2 regions of the Fructilactobacillus sanfranciscensis genome follow, and region 1 is predicted to be linked to the other one. Evidence: a T-box and tRNA genes for the amino acid it is inferred to sense, from the RefSeq annotation. Region 1 holds a T-box; the other holds one or more tRNA genes.
The links. A T-box is a leader RNA that pairs with one kind of tRNA and senses whether it is charged. The one in region 1 lies ahead of leuS (leucine--tRNA ligase), so its partner is inferred to be a tRNA-Leu.
Positions count from the first base shown of each region.

Region 2: it encodes a tRNA-Leu, which carries the amino acid that the T-box ahead of leuS (leucine--tRNA ligase) is inferred to sense. The anticodon was not compared.

Region 1 is NZ_CP118925.1:859,595-868,739, reverse strand. It holds gene metK (methionine adenosyltransferase) at 1-253, shown strand, start outside; gene PY770_RS04375 (MDR family MFS transporter) at 303-1,763, shown strand; gene mnmM (tRNA 5-(aminomethyl)-2-thiouridylate-methyltransferase MnmM) at 1,760-2,332, opposite strand; T-box leader at 2,408-2,612, shown strand; gene leuS (leucine--tRNA ligase) at 2,667-5,087, shown strand; gene PY770_RS04360 (putative polysaccharide biosynthesis protein) at 5,142-6,824, shown strand; gene PY770_RS04355 (NAD(P)H-hydrate dehydratase) at 6,861-7,697, opposite strand; gene pepV (dipeptidase PepV) at 7,784-9,145, shown strand, end outside.
Region 2 is NZ_CP118925.1:450,300-460,169, reverse strand. It holds gene PY770_RS02320 (C1 family peptidase) at 1-419, shown strand, start outside; gene PY770_RS02315 (WxL protein host-binding domain-containing protein) at 528-1,580, opposite strand; gene PY770_RS02310 (2,3-bisphosphoglycerate-dependent phosphoglycerate mutase) at 1,678-2,349, opposite strand; gene PY770_RS02305 (LCP family glycopolymer transferase) at 2,532-3,722, shown strand; tRNA gene PY770_RS02300 (tRNA-Leu) at 3,815-3,900, opposite strand; gene PY770_RS02295 (SprT family protein) at 3,960-4,397, opposite strand; gene PY770_RS02290 (Tex family protein) at 4,455-6,623, opposite strand; gene nadE (ammonia-dependent NAD(+) synthetase) at 6,676-7,515, opposite strand; gene PY770_RS02280 (nicotinate phosphoribosyltransferase) at 7,527-8,993, opposite strand; gene PY770_RS02275 (GntR family transcriptional regulator) at 9,106-9,807, opposite strand; tRNA gene PY770_RS02270 (tRNA-Gln) at 9,858-9,870, opposite strand, start outside.

The DNA.
Region 1 (9,145 bases):
AATCGGAGTGGCAGAACCAGTTTCTATCGAAGTGAATACTTTTGGAACATCTAAGTACAGTGATGATCAAATCATCAAAGCTATTAGACAAAACTTTGATTTACGTCCAGCTGGAATTATCAAAATGTTAGATTTACAGCGTCCAATTTATGAGCAAACATCAACTTATGGACACTTTGGAAGAACAGATATTGATTTTCCATGGGAACAAACAAATAAAGTAAAAGATTTAAAAGAATTTTTTAACGCTTAAAAAAAGCCGACCTTTATGGTCGCTTTTTTATTTGCGAATAGGGGAAAGTATGATTAAAAAGAAAGCAACAAACGTAAAAATTGTGACAATTGCATTGTTTATTGCCACATTCATGAGTGCTGTTGAAGGGACAATTGTTTCAACGGCCATGCCAACGATTGTAGGTGATTTGCATGGAGTTTCGTTAATGAACTGGGTCTTCTCAATTTTCTTATTGACGAATGCAATTGCTACTCCCATTTATGGTAAGTTAGCAGATCAATTAGGTCGAAAAAAGGTCTTTATTTTTGGTCTTTTGGTGTTTACTTTAGGTTCAATGTTGTCTGGAATATCTAATTCCATGGAAACCTTGATTATTTGGCGAGCACTTCAAGGAATTGGTGCTGGAGTAATCATGCCAGTTTCGTTTACCATCGTTGCGGACATGTATCCATTTGAAAAGCGGGCTGAAGTAATCGGTCTATTAGGATCAGCTTGGGGAATTGCATCAATTGTTGCACCTTTATTAGGAGGATTTATCGTTGATAATCTTTCTTGGCACTGGATCTTTTTTGTGAACGTACCAATTGGAATCGTGACTATAATTTTGATTGCATTTTTTTTAGTAGAACCAAAACAAGTTCGCCACAGTAAAATCGATTATGGTGGAGTTGGTTTAATTGCAGTTTTACTTTTATCAATTATGTATATGTTCCAGATTTTAGGGGAAACTCCATTGAACCTAATGATGATTGCTTTTTGTTTAATTGTTGCACTTGTTTCTGGTTTCTTATTCATTAAACAAGAACAACGAGTAGTAGATCCAATTATTCCATTAGATATGTTTAAAAACCGAACCTTTGTGACACAAAACTTAATTGCGGCATTAATCAGTGGTTTTATTTTTGCCTATGAAGTTTATCTTCCTGATTGGACTCAAGGAATTTTAGGCTTGAAAGCCACAATGGCCGGATTTGCTATCACACCAAGTTCGGTACTGTGGATGTTAGGTTCATTTTGGACCGGAAAATTATTAACGAAATATTCACCCCAATTAATTATGAATCTTAGTTTTATTTTTATTGGAATTGGATCAATCGTTTCAGTCTTTTTACCAATTTCAACGCCATTTTGGGCCTTCTTTTTGCTTTCTGGTTTAATGGGGATTGGTTTTGGAATTTGTATTACGACATCATCAGTGACGGTTCAAAATGAAGTTTCGCAAGATCGAATTGGGGTAGCTTCTTCATTTAATACATTAAGTCGAACTTTAGGGCAAACTTTAATGATTTCCGTTTTTGGAATTGTGATGAACAAATCAATGGCGGATGGGGTTATTAGTCATCCTCATACCAACATGAACTTAATGGATCAGTTAATTAACCCGCAAACAGCACAAAAGCTAAGTAGTGAAATTCTACCTAGCTTACGTGAGATTTTATATAATTCAATTCACAATGTCTTAGTTGTAGCACTTTTATTAGTCGTAGCTGCCTTTATTGTTAATTGTTTTGATCGAAAGAAGAATTAACGTTTTTGCAAAGCTAACAAAATTGGTGGTTCATGAATTTGATTAATGAATTGATACTGTAAGACGTTAAATTGATGTTGATCGATACTTTTCGCAAATTGTAAAACTTGCTCTTTTTCTTGTTTTCCACCTGGATGCCCATAATAAATTACCAAAATAATTATCCCATTTGGTTTTAGTAATTTCATCATAGATTGGACCGATTTAAGTGTAGTTTGCGGCTTAGTAACAATCTTATGATCACCTTCAGGTAAATAGCCTAAGTTAAAGATAGCTGCCGTGATCGGTGATTTTACATAATTTGTCAGATTTTCATGTCCATCATTAATTACGGTGGTTTGTTGTTCAATTTGATGTTGTTCTACTAATCTTTGGGTTAACTGAGTTGCTTGAGCTTGAATATCAAAACTATAAACGTGTCCGCGCTCACCAACTAGTTGAGCTAAGAATAGGGTATCGTTTCCTTTGCCAGCAGTGGCATCAACGACTACATCACCGGGTTTGACGATTTCTTTAAGTAGGGTATGACTAAAGTTTAATGCTGATTGTAATTTCAAAATTTTCACCATCCTTGATTTAATTATAACAGTAGTATTGACTTGTTTTTTTATAATAAATTTGGTAACCTTGCATTAACGAAATAAAAAAAATTGTTGACGTGAATTAATAGGATTAACTAGCTTTCAGAAACCAAGTGGGTGCTGTGAACTTGGAGCTAGAAGATTACGAACTTCTCACTGAAATTTAACTGAAATAAGTAAGTTAAACGTTTTCCGCGTTATGGAATTTGAGAGTCTAGATGTTTTTCATCTAGGAATTTAGGTGGTACCGCGGAAATTCGTCCTATGGAATGATTGTAATTCTATGGGATTTTTTTATTGGCATAAATAAGGAGTGAAGATTATGGCTTATGATCACGCAAAAGTTGAGAAAAAATGGCAACACTATTGGGAAGAAAATAAAACTTTCCGTACTAGTGATAAAACGGAAAAAGAAAAATATTATGTACTAGATATGTTCCCTTATCCATCAGGTCAAGGACTTCACGTTGGACATCCTGAAGGTTATACTGCCACTGATATTATGGCTCGTTTTGAACGGATGCAAGGTAAAAACGTCCTTCATCCAATTGGTTGGGATGCTTTTGGACTTCCAGCTGAACAATATGCAATGAAAACTGGACATAACCCACGTGAATTTACTAACCAAAATATTGATAATTTCCGTCGTCAAATTAAATCACTTGGATTTTCTTATGATTGGGATCGCGAAGTTAACACAACAGACCCTAAATACTACAAGTGGACCCAATGGATTTTTGAAAAGCTTTACGAAAAAGGTCTAGCTTACGAAGACGAAATTGAAGTTAACTGGGCACCTGATTTGATGGGTGGAACAGTTGTGGCTAATGAAGAAGTGGTAAACGGAAAAACTGAACGTGGTGGTTTTCCAGTTTACCGAAAACCAATGAAACAATGGGTACTTCGGATTACGGCCTATGCTGATCGTTTACTTGATGATCTTGATGACGTTGACTGGCCTGAAAGTGTCAAACAAATGCAACGGAACTGGATTGGTCGTTCCGTTGGGGCTAGCATTAACTTTAACATTGATGAACATCCTGATGAATCAATTGAAGTTTTTTCAACACGTGCCGATACCTTATTTGGAGCAACTTACATAGTTTTAGCTCCAGAAAGTGACATCGTTGATAAAATTGTTACACCAGAACAAAAAGCAGCAATTGACGAATACCGTCAAAAAATTGCTTCAAAATCAGATCTTGAAAGAACTGATTTAAATAAGGATAAATCTGGTGTGTTTACGGGAGCATATGCCATTAACCCCGTTAATGGAGCTAAACTTCCAATCTGGATTGGTGACTACGTACTTTCATCATATGGAACCGGTGCAATCATGGCAGTTCCCGCTCATGATGATCGTGATTATGAATTTGCCAAGAAATTTAAGCTTCCCATTATTCCAGTTATTGAAGGCGGGGATATTGAAAAAGAACCTTATACCGGTGATGGCGTTCACATTAATTCTGGTTTCCTTGATGGATTAGGTAAAAAAGACGCCATTAATACAATGATTGAATGGCTTCAAACACATCACGCTGGAGATAAAAAAGTTAACTACAAGCTTCGGGATTGGATTTTTTCCCGTCAACGGTACTGGGGTGAACCAATTCCAGTGATTAACTGGGACGATGGGACTAAATCATTAGTTCCTGAAGATGAACTTCCTTTGCGTCTACCAAAGACTGATGATATTAAATCATCCGGAACTGGTGAAAGTCCTTTAGCTAATTTGAAAGATTGGGTTAATGTAACTGATAAAAATGGACGTCATGGAAAACGTGAAACTAATACCATGCCACAATGGGCAGGTAGTTCATGGTACTACTTAAGATATATTGATCCAAAAAACGATAAGATGTTAGCTGATCCTAAAAAACTTGATTACTGGCTTCCAATCGATCTTTATGTTGGTGGTGCAGAACATGCAGTTCTTCACTTACTATATGCTCGTTTCTGGCACAAGTTCCTTTATGATTTAGGCGTAGTTCCAACGAAAGAACCCTTCCAAAGATTAGTTAACCAAGGAATGATTTTGGGAACTAACCATGAAAAGATGTCTAAATCAAAAGGTAATGTAGTTAACCCTGATGATATTGTTAACGAATATGGAGCGGATACTCTTCGGCTTTACGAAATGTTCATGGGACCTTTAACGGAATCAAAACCTTGGAGTACAGAAGGAATTGTCGGCGCTAACCGTTGGATTAAACGTGTTTGGAGAATGTACCTTAACGACGATAATTCAACGAGTGATATGCTGATTGCTGATAACGATGGTAAATTAGACAAAGTTTACAATCAGACAGTGAAAAAAGTTACTGATGATATTGAAAAGATGCGGTTTAACACAGCAATTTCACAAATGATGGTTTTTGTAAATGAAGTTTATAAAAATAAAACTTTACCAAAACGTTATGCAGAAGGCTTTATTAAACTTCTATCACCAATTACACCACATATGGCTGAAGAAATTTGGCAACAATTGGGACATAAAGATACAATTGCATACGCTGAATGGCCAACTTATGATGAAAGTAAGTTAAAGGATGACCAAGCAGAACTTGTTGTTCAGATTAACGGAAAAGTTCGTGCTCATATTACCGTAGCAGTGGGTACTTCAAAAGATGATATAGAAAAAATTGCTCTCGCCGACGATAATATTAAAAATAACTTACAAAATAAGACTGTCAGAAAAGTAATTGTAATTCCTAACAAAATTGTTAACATAGTTGCTAATTAGTTCTATTAAAAAATAATTACAAATATAATCATTGCGTGAAAGTAGGGTATTTTTTTGAATAATGGTTTTGAAGAAGATGTAATTCAAGAAGAATTACAAGATACTGAGTCTGAACGTGCCAAAGGTCAAATGTTAAAGGGTTCTGCCTGGATGACTGTTGGAAGTATTTTGTCAAGAATTCTTGGTGCTTTATATATTATCCCTTGGCGTTTGATTTTAGGAGCATCTTTGTTCCCGTTAGCCAACTCACTTTATACTCAAGGGTACAATATTTATAGTTTTGCTTTGATTGTTGCGGTAGCAGGGATTCCTTCTGCTATTTCTAAACAAGTCGCCCATTATAATGCTTTGAATGAATATGGGGTTGGAGTTCAAATCTATAAAAAGGGTTTGAGTTTGGCAATTTTAATGGGGATTATCAGTGCACTAATTTTATGGGTTGCTGCCCCAATCTTAACCAATGGTGATAAAAACGTAATTCCAGTTATTCATTCATTAGCCTGGGCTGTTTTAGTAATTCCAACAATGAGTTTAACTCGAGGATTTTTCCAGGGTTATAATAACATGGCTCCTTCAGCAATTTCGCAATTTGTTGAACAACTTGCTCGAGTTATTTATATGTTATTATCAGCTTTCTTAGTCCTAAAGGTCATGCATGGTAGTTGGGTTACAGCGGTTTCCCAATCTACTTTTGCGGCATGTATTGGTGCAATTTTTGGATTTTTAGTTTTAGTTTGGTTTTACTGGAAGAATCGAAATTATTATCAAGGATTGATTAAAAATAGTAATAATAAGTTATCGGTCCCAACCAACCAACTTTATTGTGAAATTATTAGTCAAGCTACGCCTTTTATTATTTTAGGAGCTGGGGTAACGATTTTCTCTTTAATCGATCAATTTACTTTTTTCCATATTATGCGTTTTGCCACTAATTTTTCTGAAGAAGCATTACAGATTAATTATGCAATTTTTGCTGGAAATGCTAATAAACTAACTATGATTGTTGTTTCATTAGCATCTTCAATTGGGATTACGGTTGTTCCATTGCTCTCAGAAGCATTTACTAAGAAAAATAAAAAGGCTTTAAAAGATTCGTTTTCTAATGCATTGGTGCTCTTTGAATTCGTTATGATTCCAGCTTCTTTGGGAATGGCTGCTATTGCGGGTCCTTTAAATCGAACTTTTTATGGAACAGCCAATATGGATTTTAGTAGCAATGTTTTAGCTTTTTCATCAATTGAATCAATTCCAATTGGATTGTTCGTAGTAGTTGCAGCAATTATGCAAGGTGTATCACAAAATAAAAAAGCCGTTAAACTATTTGCTTATGGAACGCTAGCTAAGTTTGTTACCCAATATCCTTTAGTTTATTTGTTTGGAGCATTTGGTACATTAATGTCAACAATGATTGGGTTCTTTTTAGCAACTTGGTTGATGATAAGAGCATTGAAACATGAATTTGGAATTGAAAAGAATATGCTTCAATATGAAAGTATTCAAATTATTTTCTATTCTATAGTTATGTATTTTGTTGCGTTAGTTTCAGTTTATGGATTAAACTGGTTCTTCAGTTTGTTTACGACTCCATTTAGTTCAATTATTAGTTTAATTGTAACTGGTTTAGCATCAATATTTGGAGCAATTGTTTATGCTTACTTCATGTTAAAAACTGGATTAGCTGAACAAGTTTTAGGTAAACGAGTTGGTAGATTAAAAGCTAAATTTAACATTAAATAAAAATAAGACTTTCCAATTATTTGGAAGGTCTTATTTTTATGCTTCATTTTTTTTCATAAATTGAGGTAGAGCTTCGGAAATTTGATGGGGTAAAACAACATATTGCTTTTTTGCCAATTCATCAGCAATTGCACTATGAGTGTAGACGGCAGCTAAGACAGCATTTTCTGTATTTTCGAATTGAGCTACAAATCCACCAATTATCCCTGCTAAGGTATCTCCCATGCCACCAGTTGCTTGTGCGGGTGTACCAACTGTATTAACAAATGATCCAGTTGGAGTTAATACTTGGGTCCGATGTGATTTAACGACTACAATACTACCTTGCTGTTTAAATAGGTTATTGTATGCTGCAAGATTTGTATTTTCATTTTGATCTTTAATTTTTACACCTGATAATTTTTGCCATTCCATTTGATGAGGAGTGAAAATTAGCTTAGTTTTAGGCAAAGATAAATTGTTAGATGCAATTAAGTCAATGGCAGATCCATCAACAACTAAAATTTGAGTAGGAGAAACACTCGCGAAAACCGTTTTAAGTAAACTCAAACTTTTTTCATCAGTGCCTAGTCCAGATCCAATGTTAATAACGTCCATATTTGCAATTAAAGCTTTAACAGCTGGTTCGTCATGATAATCAAGGTACATAGCTTCAGGAACCCAATTATGAAGACTACTTTGGTTAGAAGAATCAGTTATGGTAGTTGTTAAACCAACCCCGGCATAAACAGCGCCGAGCGAACTCATAATAATGGCTCCACCAAAATTTTGATTTCCGCCAATTAAAGCAATTTTTCCATAAGTTCCTTTAAAACTTTGAGTTGGCCTAATTCGAATTGTATCTTGCAAGATTTTTTTTGTGATTGGTTTCATTTCATTCACCTCGAAGTTATTATAGCATTGTAAAATTTGTGATTGTGCTAAAATCACTTATGTAGATTAAAAAAGGAGAACTTAAAATGATTGATTGGAAAAAAGAAGCAGAAAAATATAAAGAAGCTTATCTCGCTGATTTAAAGGAATTAGTGGCCATTGATAGTTCGCGTGATCTAGAACATGCGACCGATGAATTTCCTTTAGGACCCGGTCCAGCTAAGGCTTTAGAAAAATTTCTTGAATTTGGAAATCGCGATGGGTTCACTACTCATAACATTGAAAATATCGTTGGTTACATCGAATATGGTAATGGAAAAGAATATTTTGCCGTATTAGGCCATGCAGATACGGTTCCGGCTGGAAAAGGTTGGGATACTAATCCATTTGAATTAATGTTAAAGGATGGCAAAGCAATTGGCCGGGGAACTTCTGATGATAAAGGTCCTGCATTAGCTGCTTATTATGGACTTAAAATGTTAAAAGACCATGGAATTATGCCTAATTTGAAAGTTCGCTTAATTATTGGAACTGATGAAGAAACAAATTGGACGGGCATGAAACGGTACTTTGAGGTTGAGCCAGATCCTAAAATTGGTTTTTCACCAGATGCAGAATTTCCGTTGATTAACGGTGAAAAAGGGAATGTGACCTTTGAAACTAAATTTGCTGGTGATACGAAAGATGGAGAAAATACTTTAGTTTCATTTAAAGCCGGCTTGAAAGAAAACATGGTTCCTCGTGAGGCCGAAGTCGAAATTAAAACGGATACTGCTGATTTAATTTCAACTAAATTTGAAGAATATCTACTTAATGTTCCCGTTACGGGAACGTATGAAGTGACCCCCACAGGAATTAAATTAGAAATGATTGGAAAAGCTGCTCATGGGATGGAACCTAAGAACGGAATTAATGCCGGAACATATATGGCAACATTCTTGAAAGAATTCACTTTTGATAAGGCGGGACAAAATTTTGTTGGCTTTATTGCTGATAAATTGCATGATGATTCACGGGCAACTAAATTAGGTCTTCAATTTACTGATGATATCATGGGCGATCTCACGATGAACGTTGGAATTATAAATTACAGCCAAAGTCAAGGTGGATTGATTAATACTAATTTTAGATTTCCGAAAGGAATTACACCTGCTAAAATTGAACAACAATTAAAAGATAATTCAGCTTATTATCGCGGTCAAGTTGAAATGAATCCGGATTATATGGAACCTCATTTTGTTGACCCTAAAGATCCAATTGTAACGACTTTAATGGATATTTATAAAGAGCAAACTGGACAAACAGTTGCCGAACCAGAAGTAGTTGGTGGGGGAACTTATGGACGTTTGATGAAACGAGGAGTTGCTTTTGGCGCCCTTTTCCCTGGTGCAGAAGATACAATGCATCAAGCTAATGAATTTCAGAATGTTAACGATTTACTTATGGCA
Region 2 (9,870 bases), 410 kb from region 1:
CTATCAAACAACTTCAAGCTGGAGAAACAGTTTGGTTCGGTAGTGATGTTTCAATGGACAGTGATCGTAAAGCTGGTATTTTGGATACTGATTTATATCACATCGATGATTTAATGCACACCGACAACTCATTAACTAAAGCTGAACGCCTTGATTATGGTGAAAGTGCCATGAATCATGCCATGGTAATTACTGGTGTTGATTTAGTTGATGGTCAACCTACTAAATGGAAGGTTGAAAACAGTTGGGGCGATAGAGTTGGAGAAAAAGGTTACTTTGTGATGAGTGACGAATGGTTTAGCCAATTCGTTTACCAAATCGTAATTAACAAAAAGTACCTAAGTCCTGAAGAACGTGAACAACAAACTGAAGAACCAAAAGAATTAGCTCCTTGGGATCCAATGGGAACTCTTGCTTAAATAAATACGAAACTAGGTACCGATAACTTAAATTTGTTATTAGTACCTTTTTTAGTGAAACAAAAAGCACTTGAATTCAGCATAATTCGAGTGCTTTCTTATTGATTTTTATTTTTCTAAACCTTCACGTCGATTACGAATTTTTAATAACCACCGAATTAACCCAATAATCAAACCGAATAAAATAATTACACTAATTATAAATAGCCAAGGAATTGAATGAGTAACTTTTGCATTTAAAACAATTGCATCCCAAACTGAAACTGTAAAATCTTTTTCTAAAAAACAAGTTTCACCTTTTACACCTAATTGTGGATCGGTACTTTTGATTTTAACTTTCATAGTATAAGCGCCGGGCGTAATTCTTTTAGTTAACCAAGGAATCTCAAACTTAAATTGACTATTTGGTGCAATTTGTCCATCAACTCGTGATGCTTTGGCAACAACATCATTAGTTCCTTTTTTAACCACCGTGCCTTTATAGCTAATTTGAGATAACATATCTGGATGATTATTAGTAATCATCGCATCAACCATATTATGCTTATACGTAGTGTCAACTTTAACTTTTTTCATAGCAATATTAGGAGAAGATGTTCCTTTGTTAATCCTGATTGCAATTGGATAAGCTATCTTTTTAGCATGATTAGGTTGGGCAACAATATAAATTCCACCTAGAATAGTTCCGTTAAAATTTTTAAACATTTCATTACTAGGAGTTTGAATATGAAAATTTAACTCGCGACTCTCGCCTGGCTTTAATGTAATCTTATTTTCATTAACATCATTGGCCGTTACGATTTGTTTAAAGTCGAATAAGTTCTTAACTGATTTACCTTTGCCATCATAACTAATTTTAGCAACTTTAGACGTAGTTGCTTGGTTTATGCTAGTCGTGAAATCAACTTTTTGATCATGACTTGGATTAGTTACTTTAATGACCAAATCTTGATTAATTTGATCTTGTTTATTAAGTCGAAAATCAAAAAAATTACTATTATTATTTTGAAATTTCAAATTTTTTGTTTGTGGTTCAACTTTTAATGTATCATTTTGCGATACGTTTTCCGCCTTACTAGTGGATTGAAAAGTTACAAATGATCCAACAAAGCTCAGTAAAAGTAATAATAAAAATGTTACTTTTTTTAATTTTTTAAGCATATTTTTCTCCATTCAATCAACAAACTACAAAAGTAAATTAGCAGTTTATACATATTATGGTAATAATTTACAATTTTTAACCATTTTTTAATACAACCTAATTTAAGATTTCCTTTTTCAAAATCCGTAAATCGTGATCTAAAGTATAAATGATTGGTTCTGCATTACCTACTTCAACCCCATCGATTCCTAAATCATCGATGTTCTCAAGATACTTAATTAAAGCTCGTAAAGAACTTCCATGAGCAATAACCAATTGATTATGGTTATTCATCAAACGAGGAGCAATTTCATCAATCCAATAAGGTACTAAACGTTGATAGGCCATTTTTAAACTTTCAGCCCGTGGTTCATCAATTCCAGCATCATGATAACGTCGCAAATCAGGCACCACTTCTAATCTTGGAGGAACTGCTTCAAAACTGCGTCGCCACATCATAAACTGCTCATCACCGACTTCAGCACGAACTTTTTGTTTGTTTTGACCACGCAATGCTCCGTAATGACGCTCATTTAAACGCCAAGTTTTATGTTGTGGAATCCAAAGCTGATTAATTTCGCTCAAAACAATGTTTTCTGAGATAATCGCACGCTTTAAATATGATGTATGGGCATCATCAAACTTAATTTGCAATTCATTTAGTTTGCGACCAGCTTCATGAGCTTCTCGTCTTCCCTCATCTGTTAAGGGAACATCACTCCAGCCAGTAAAAGTGTGGTTATAATTGGCAACACTTTCTCCATGTCGCATCAAAACTAACTTACTCATGTAATCAACCTCGCTGACTCTTTTATCCATTACTAACTATTGTAGCATATCTAAGCCCTTTATTTAATCATTCGTCTTGCTGTAAAAAAATAAATTTACTTAAATTTTTTAAGATTTTAAGACAGAAGTTTAGCATTAAGCTATAATAAGAAAAAGCTTAATACATAACAGAAGGACTTATCATGGCAGAAAATGAAAATAATAATTTTACCCCTAAACGACGTTCTGGAACAAATCATTTTATTAATGATCCCAAAAAATTTAGTTATAATAAAAAAAACAATCATTTAAAATCAAATAATTATCAACCCAAAAACTTTTCAACTCAATCAAATGAAATTGAATATCATCCAATTAATTGGACCATTCTTGTAATTTTATTAATTATTATGATAATTGGCTTAATTTTTGGCTATCAGCAATATAATAAAGCACGTGATACCTTTGGTGATACTTACATGGCATCCCGAAGTTCTCGAAATGTTTCTAAAATTTTAAAAGAACGAAAACCATTCTCAATTCTTTTAATGGGGACAGATACCGGAGCATTAGGAAGAAAAGACAAAGGTCGAACTGATTCACTAATTGTTGCAACGGTTAATCCTAAAACAAATACGACAAAACTAGTTAGTATCCCCCGTGATACTAAAGTTGTTATTCCAGGAGATCGAATGCCATATGAAAAAATTAATGCAGCTTATACAATTGGAGGGCCTAATTCAGCAACCGAAGTAGCTAGTAAATTATTGAATGTTCCCATTGACTTTTACGGAGTTGTCAATATGGGTGGTATCAAAAAAATGGTTAATGCTGTCGGCGGGGTTGATATTACCCCTAACCTAACCTTTAATTACGAAGGAATCAGTGTTAAAAAAGGTAAAAAAGAACATATGACTGGTCAAACAGCACTTCAATATACTCGAATGCGGTATCAAGATCCTCTTGGTGACTATGGACGTCAAATTCGGCAAAGAGAAGTATTAGAACAGATTTTAAAAAATGGTTTGAAAATTTCATCAGTTACTAAATATAGTGATATTTTAAAATCATTAGATGGAAACATTCTCACCAATTTGTCTTTTGAAGATATGATGACGGCTGGTTCCGCATATCGTGGAGCAACTAAAAACCTTCAAGAAGATACTCTTCAATGTGACAACGCTACAGTTGATGGTGTCAGTTATCAAGTAGCACCGAATGGTGAATTGTTAAAAATTTCAAATGAGCTTCGTGAATCGCTTGGTTTAAAAAAATCTCCCACCCTTACAAAAGATCAAAAACACATTAATTCAAATAGCGGAGCTAGCTCTGATGATAGTATTTTTACTGACAATACTAGCGTTAATAATAACGACGAATTAGTTTCAAATTAATTAAAATTCATCTGCAATTTTGCAGGTGTTTTTTTATTCTGCAAAATAAAAAACAGTTCTCATAAGAGAACTGCTTTTTCTACTGCTATTAATGCGGCCAAGAAGATTCGAACTTCCACCGGGAAAACTCCCGACAAGATCCTTAATCTTGCGCGTCTGCCAATTCCGCCATGGCCGCATATGTAACAGTATTTAGTATATCAACAAATCATAAATAACGCAATACAAATCTTAAAATCAATTAGTGTAAATCAATTGTAATTTTCCGCGACACTTACTACATACATATCTTTTAGTATCAATTCGACGTTGCCTTTGGTACTTTAGACCACACTTAGAACACTGATATTCGTATTTATAATTACGTTCAACTCGCGGTGCGTAACGACTACCGCCTACTTGATGTAATAATCGTTTAAATGACACTGTATTATGTTTACCAGAATGACCATTCATATGAAGATGATAGTGGACTAATTCGTGTTTAATAATTCCCACCAAAACTTCTTGTTGACTAGCCATTTTGGGATTTATATCAATGTTGTGGTCTTTAAGATGATAGCGACCCCCGGTTGTTTTTAACCGACGATTAAAATATGCACGGTGTGAAAACGGACGTTTAAAAAATTCTAATGATATATTTTCCACTAAATTTTGTAATTCTTGATCATTCATATTTACTCCTAGTCAATTTTTTTATAACCAAAGATAAATACGTGTTTAATTTTTATATCATTCCGGTTCTATCATAGATAATTGGATTCGTTTCCGATCTATATCAACTGACAGTACCCAAACATCTACAATATCACCAACTGAAACAATCATTGCTGGATCTTTAATGAATTTATTACTCATGTGTGAAATATGAACTAAGCCATCTTGCTTTACACCAACATCCACAAACGCCCCAAAATCAATTACATTACGAACCGTTCCTTGTAATTTCATTCCAGGTTTTAAATCATCAATTTTCATTACATCTGATTTCAATAATGGTGCAGGCATTTGATCACGTAAATCACGTCCTGGATTTTTTAATCCGTTTAGCAAATCAACTGTTAGTTGTTCATCTAAATCTAGTTTATTTGCTAATTCACTTGGATTAACATTATTTAGACTTTGAATAGCTACATCCGTCCCTAATTGATCAACTGATAAATCAAGTGCTTGTAAAATAGATTGGGCTTGATCATAACTCTCAGGATGAATATCAGTATTATCTAGTGGATTATTACCACCAATAATCCGTAAAAATCCAACCGATTGTTCATAGGCTTTGGGTCCAAGTCGTTTTACCTTTTTTAGTTGTTTCCGATTTGTAAAACTACCATTTTCTTCTCGATAATCAACAATATTTTGTGAAATTGCTGCTGATAATCCAGAAATATGTTCCAGTAATTCAACACTCGCTGTATTCAAGTTTACTCCAACTTGGTTAACCGCTGTTTCTACTACTCGATCTAGTTGTTTATCTAAATGTGTCTCTGAAACATCATGCTGATACTGACCAACTCCAACTGCTTTTGGATCAATTTTAATTAATTCGGCTAATGGATCTTGCAAACGCCGACCAATACTAATGGCGGAACGTTCCTCAACATATAAATCTGGGAATTCTTTTCGTGCATTGGAACTAGCAGAATAAACGGAAGCTCCTGATTCATTCACAATCACATAGTGAACTGGAAACTCAATTGCCTTGAGTGCATCTGCTACAAATAATTCGGACTCACGTGACGCGGTTCCATTCCCAATCGCCACCATTTCAACATGATATTGATTGATTAAATCGATGAATTGTTGTTTAGCGTGAGCAATTTTTGCTTCACTAGCTGGCTTAGTTGCGAAAATAATTTGTTTATGCAAAAATTTACCATTTTTATCCATAATGGCTAATTTACATCCAGTTCGATAAGCAGGGTCAAAACCTAGAGTTACCTTTCCTTTAATTGGTGCTTGCATTAAAAGATGATAAAGATTTTTTCCAAAAACTTCAATGGCGTGTTCCTCAGCAGTTTCCGTCAATTTTGCTTGAACATCACGAGTAATTGCTGGCCGAATTGATTTTCGATAGGCTTCTTTAACTGCATCTGCGACAAAGTCAGCTACTGATCCCGTATGTTTGCCAATTACCGTAAAGCTTAAGTATTTCAAAATAACATCTTCATTAACATCAATTTTAACTTGTAAAATCTTTTGTTTTTTCCCACGGTTAATCGCTAGCACCCGAAAAGAAGGAATTGTTTTAATGGTTTCAGAAAAGTCATAGTAATTTGCATAAACTTGATTTTCATCAAGTTCATCTGCCTTACTTTTCAACTTAGTCACAATTAATCCATTTTTTTCCGTGTAATTTCGAATCCATTCACGAAAAATTGCTACATCAGCAACTGATTGAGTAATAATATCAGCTACCCCACTTAAAACTTCGGTAACGTCATTCAATCCAAATGCCGGATTAACGTAACTTTCAGCTAACTGTTCTGGACTTTGGCTCGGGAACTTCATCATTTGATTAGCTAACGGAGTTAATCCCTGTTCGTCGGCAAGCATTGCTTTCGTCTTCCGTTTTTGTTTATAAGGAAGGTATAAATCTTCAACTACCTGAATATCACTAGCTGCTTTAATTTGGTTTTGTAATTGATCAGTTAATTTTCCTTGTTCTGCAATTTTGTTAATTACATCAATTTTACGATTACTAAGTTTTAATAAGCGTTGATAGGTATCTTGAATGTCGCGAATTTGTACTTCATCAAGGCTCCCCGTTCTTTCTTTACGATAACGGGCAATAAACGGAACCGTATTACCTTCATCTAGTAACGATAAAGTTGTTTCGATTTGATGTTGGTTTATGTCAGAAAGGTCCTGACTAACTTGTTTAATAATTTCTTTTTCCACTCCGTTACCTCCAATATAAAAACTCCGTCATAGTAACGAAGTTTTTAGTTGCTTATTTCCAAAATGTATCGTAAACCGTAATTGGTGAATGACGTTTATGTTCAGTCTTCTTGTACCAATTTTCAATGGTAGCAGCAGCTTGCTCACTAACATCTTTACCCTCTAAGAAATCATCAATCTCTTTATAGCTTACGCCCAGTGCTACTTCATCAGGAAGTGCAGGCCGGTCATCTTCTAAATCGGCAGTTGGGGTCTTTTCATAAAGCTTTTTCGGTGCGTTTAAGGCTTCTAACATCGCTCGGCCTTGTCGTTTATCTAAACGCCAAATGGGCGTAATATCAGCAGCTCCGTCACCAAATTTAGTGTAAAAACCCGTGACTGCTTCAGCAGCATGATCAGTTCCTAACACAATTCCTTGATGAGCTCCCGCAATTGCAAATTGTGCAATCATTCGTTCCCGAGCTTTAATGTTTCCTTTGTTAAAGTCTAAAATTTTATCTCCATTAGCTTCTACAGCATTCAACATTGCATCCGTTGCAGCTTTAATGTTAACCCGTTCAACTTGGTCTGCACCAATAAATTCAATGGCTGCCATCGCATCTGATTCGTCAGCTTGTTCTCCATAAGGTAAACGAACTGCGATAAATTGATATTTGTCGTTCCCAGTTTCTTTGCGAAGTTCTGACATGGCCATTTCTCCAAGTTTACCAGTTAAAGTTGAATCTTGACCACCGGAAATTCCTAACACTGCTGTTTCTAAAAAAGAATTTTTTGCAAAATATGCTTTGATAAAATCAACACTGCGCCTAATTTCAACTTGTGGGTCAATTTTTGGTTGGACCTTTAAAGTTTCAATAATTTCTTTTTGAATTTGTTTTTGTTTTTCGTTCATAAGTAATCATCCTATTGTAAACGTTTTTGTCCGCCATTGCGGATTTGTTTAATTAATTTAATCTTATTATCCCATGCTTCTTGTGAAAGGTCGACTGGATATTGTTCCGGATTAAGCATCCGTTTATACTCTGGCCAAAGTAAGCCACGAACCGTATCAGCATATTGTTTAGTTTCCTTTAAAGTTGGTGATTTATAAGTTAATTTACCATCCACAAAGATATCCTTCAATAATGGTTCAGCATTAAAATTAGTAATTGTTTTATTGATGTAAGTATATTGGGGATGGAACATGTAAAGCTCTTTTTCAACACGGGGATCTTCATTTGCTAAAGTTACGTAATCACCTTCGGATTTTCCATCTTTCTTTTCGGTAATCCGCCAAACTTGTTTCTTTCCAGGTGTCGAAACTTTTTCGGCATTATTTGAAAGCTTGATGGTATCAACCATCTTCCCGTCTTTATCTTCAACAGAAACTAATTTATAAACAGCTCCTAAAGCCGGTTGGTCAAAAGCTGTAATGACTTTGGTTCCTACTCCCCAGACGTTAATTTTAGCATGTTGCATTTTCAAACTGCTGATTGTGTATTCGTCAAGGTCATTGGAAGCATAGATTTTGGTGTCGGGATAACCGGCCTTATCGAGCATCTCACGAACTCTTTTAGAGATGTATGCCATATCACCCGAATCAATTCGAACACCATTAAAGTTAATCTTGTCACCCATTTCACGGGCTACACGAATGGCTTCTGGTACTCCACTTTTCAAGGTATCAAAGGTATCAACTAAGAAAACACAATCTTTATGCGTTTCGGCATAGGCTTTAAAAGCATCGTAATCATTTCCAAAGGCCTCAACTAATGAGTGGGCATGGGTTCCTGAAATTGGAATTCCAAATTCTTTACCAGCCAATACATTTGAAGTAGCATCAAATCCACCAATATAAGCAGCTCGAGTTCCCCATAAAGCAGCGGAAACTTCTTGAGCACGACGTGATCCAAATTCAAGAAGTGGATCATTGCCAGCCACACTTCGAATTCGAGCGGCTTTTGTTGCAATCAAGGTTTGATAATTAACAATGTTTAAAATGGCCGTTTCAACTAACTGACATTCTGCAATCGTTCCTTCAACTTGAACAATTGGTTCGTTGTTAAACACCAAGTCCCCCTCATAAGCAGAGCGAATCGTTCCTTGAAATTTAAAGTTACGTAAATATTCTAAAAATTCATCAGAATAATCGCCTTCTTTACGTAAATACTCAATATCAGCATCAGTAAAGTTCAGATTTTTAATGTAATCAATGACGTGTTCCAATCCAGCAAACACTGCATATCCATTTCCAAATGGCATGTCACGGAAATAAACTTCAAAAACAGCATGACGATTTTGCATATTTTTCGCAAAATACGTGGCCATCATATTAATTTCATAATCATCAGTATGCAAAGTAAGGTTTGCATTAACATCTATGGTTGACATTTTTTATTCCTCCAGAATAAAACAAAACTTTGTGACCAAATTATATGAACTAATTCTAACATTAAAAGAGCCAAAAGAAAAAACGCCGAATTAGTTTAACCTAATCAGGCGTTTATTTATTAAGATAAAACTCAAACCGTTGGGCAACATACTGCGTTTCCACAAATTCAAGTGGTTTTTTGTTTTTTAAATATGAAATTTGTTTTAATTTTAGAATTGGATCTCCTGGTTTAATTGCTAACATTTTTGCAACCCGATCATTAGCTAAAATTGCAGAAATGTATTGTTTAGCACTAGCTGGAATAATCCCTTTTTTAACTTCTAACGAACGATAAAATGATTCAGTAACGTCAACTTGCTTAATCCCTTGAATTAACTTTGCACTAACCGTTGTCGTCTCTAAGCAAATTGGTTCTCCATCACCTAAACGTAATCTCTCCATTCGTAAAACTCGTTCATTGTCTTTTAATTCTAGAGCTTGAGATTCCTTGAAAGTTGGTTCAATGATTTTATAGGATAAAGTTTTACTACTGGGGGTCTTTCCCTCAGTTTCCATTGTTTCTGTAAAACTAGAAATTCCAGACATATGTTCCTGGACCTTCTGACTGGTCACAAAAGTTCCCGATCCAATTGCACGCCGAAGTAAGCCTTCATCAATTAATGTTTGAACAGCTTGCCTTAAAGTCATTCTGCTGACATGATATTCATCCGCTAAACGTCGTTCGGATGGAATCCGAGAGCCAACTTTCCATACTTCATTCTCAATTTTTTGTTTAATGTCATTATGAATTTGAATATACACTGGTAAATCCATGATTCCTCCTAATAAAAAAATCGACTGACATTATGTCAGTCGATTAAATATTGGGCTAGCTGG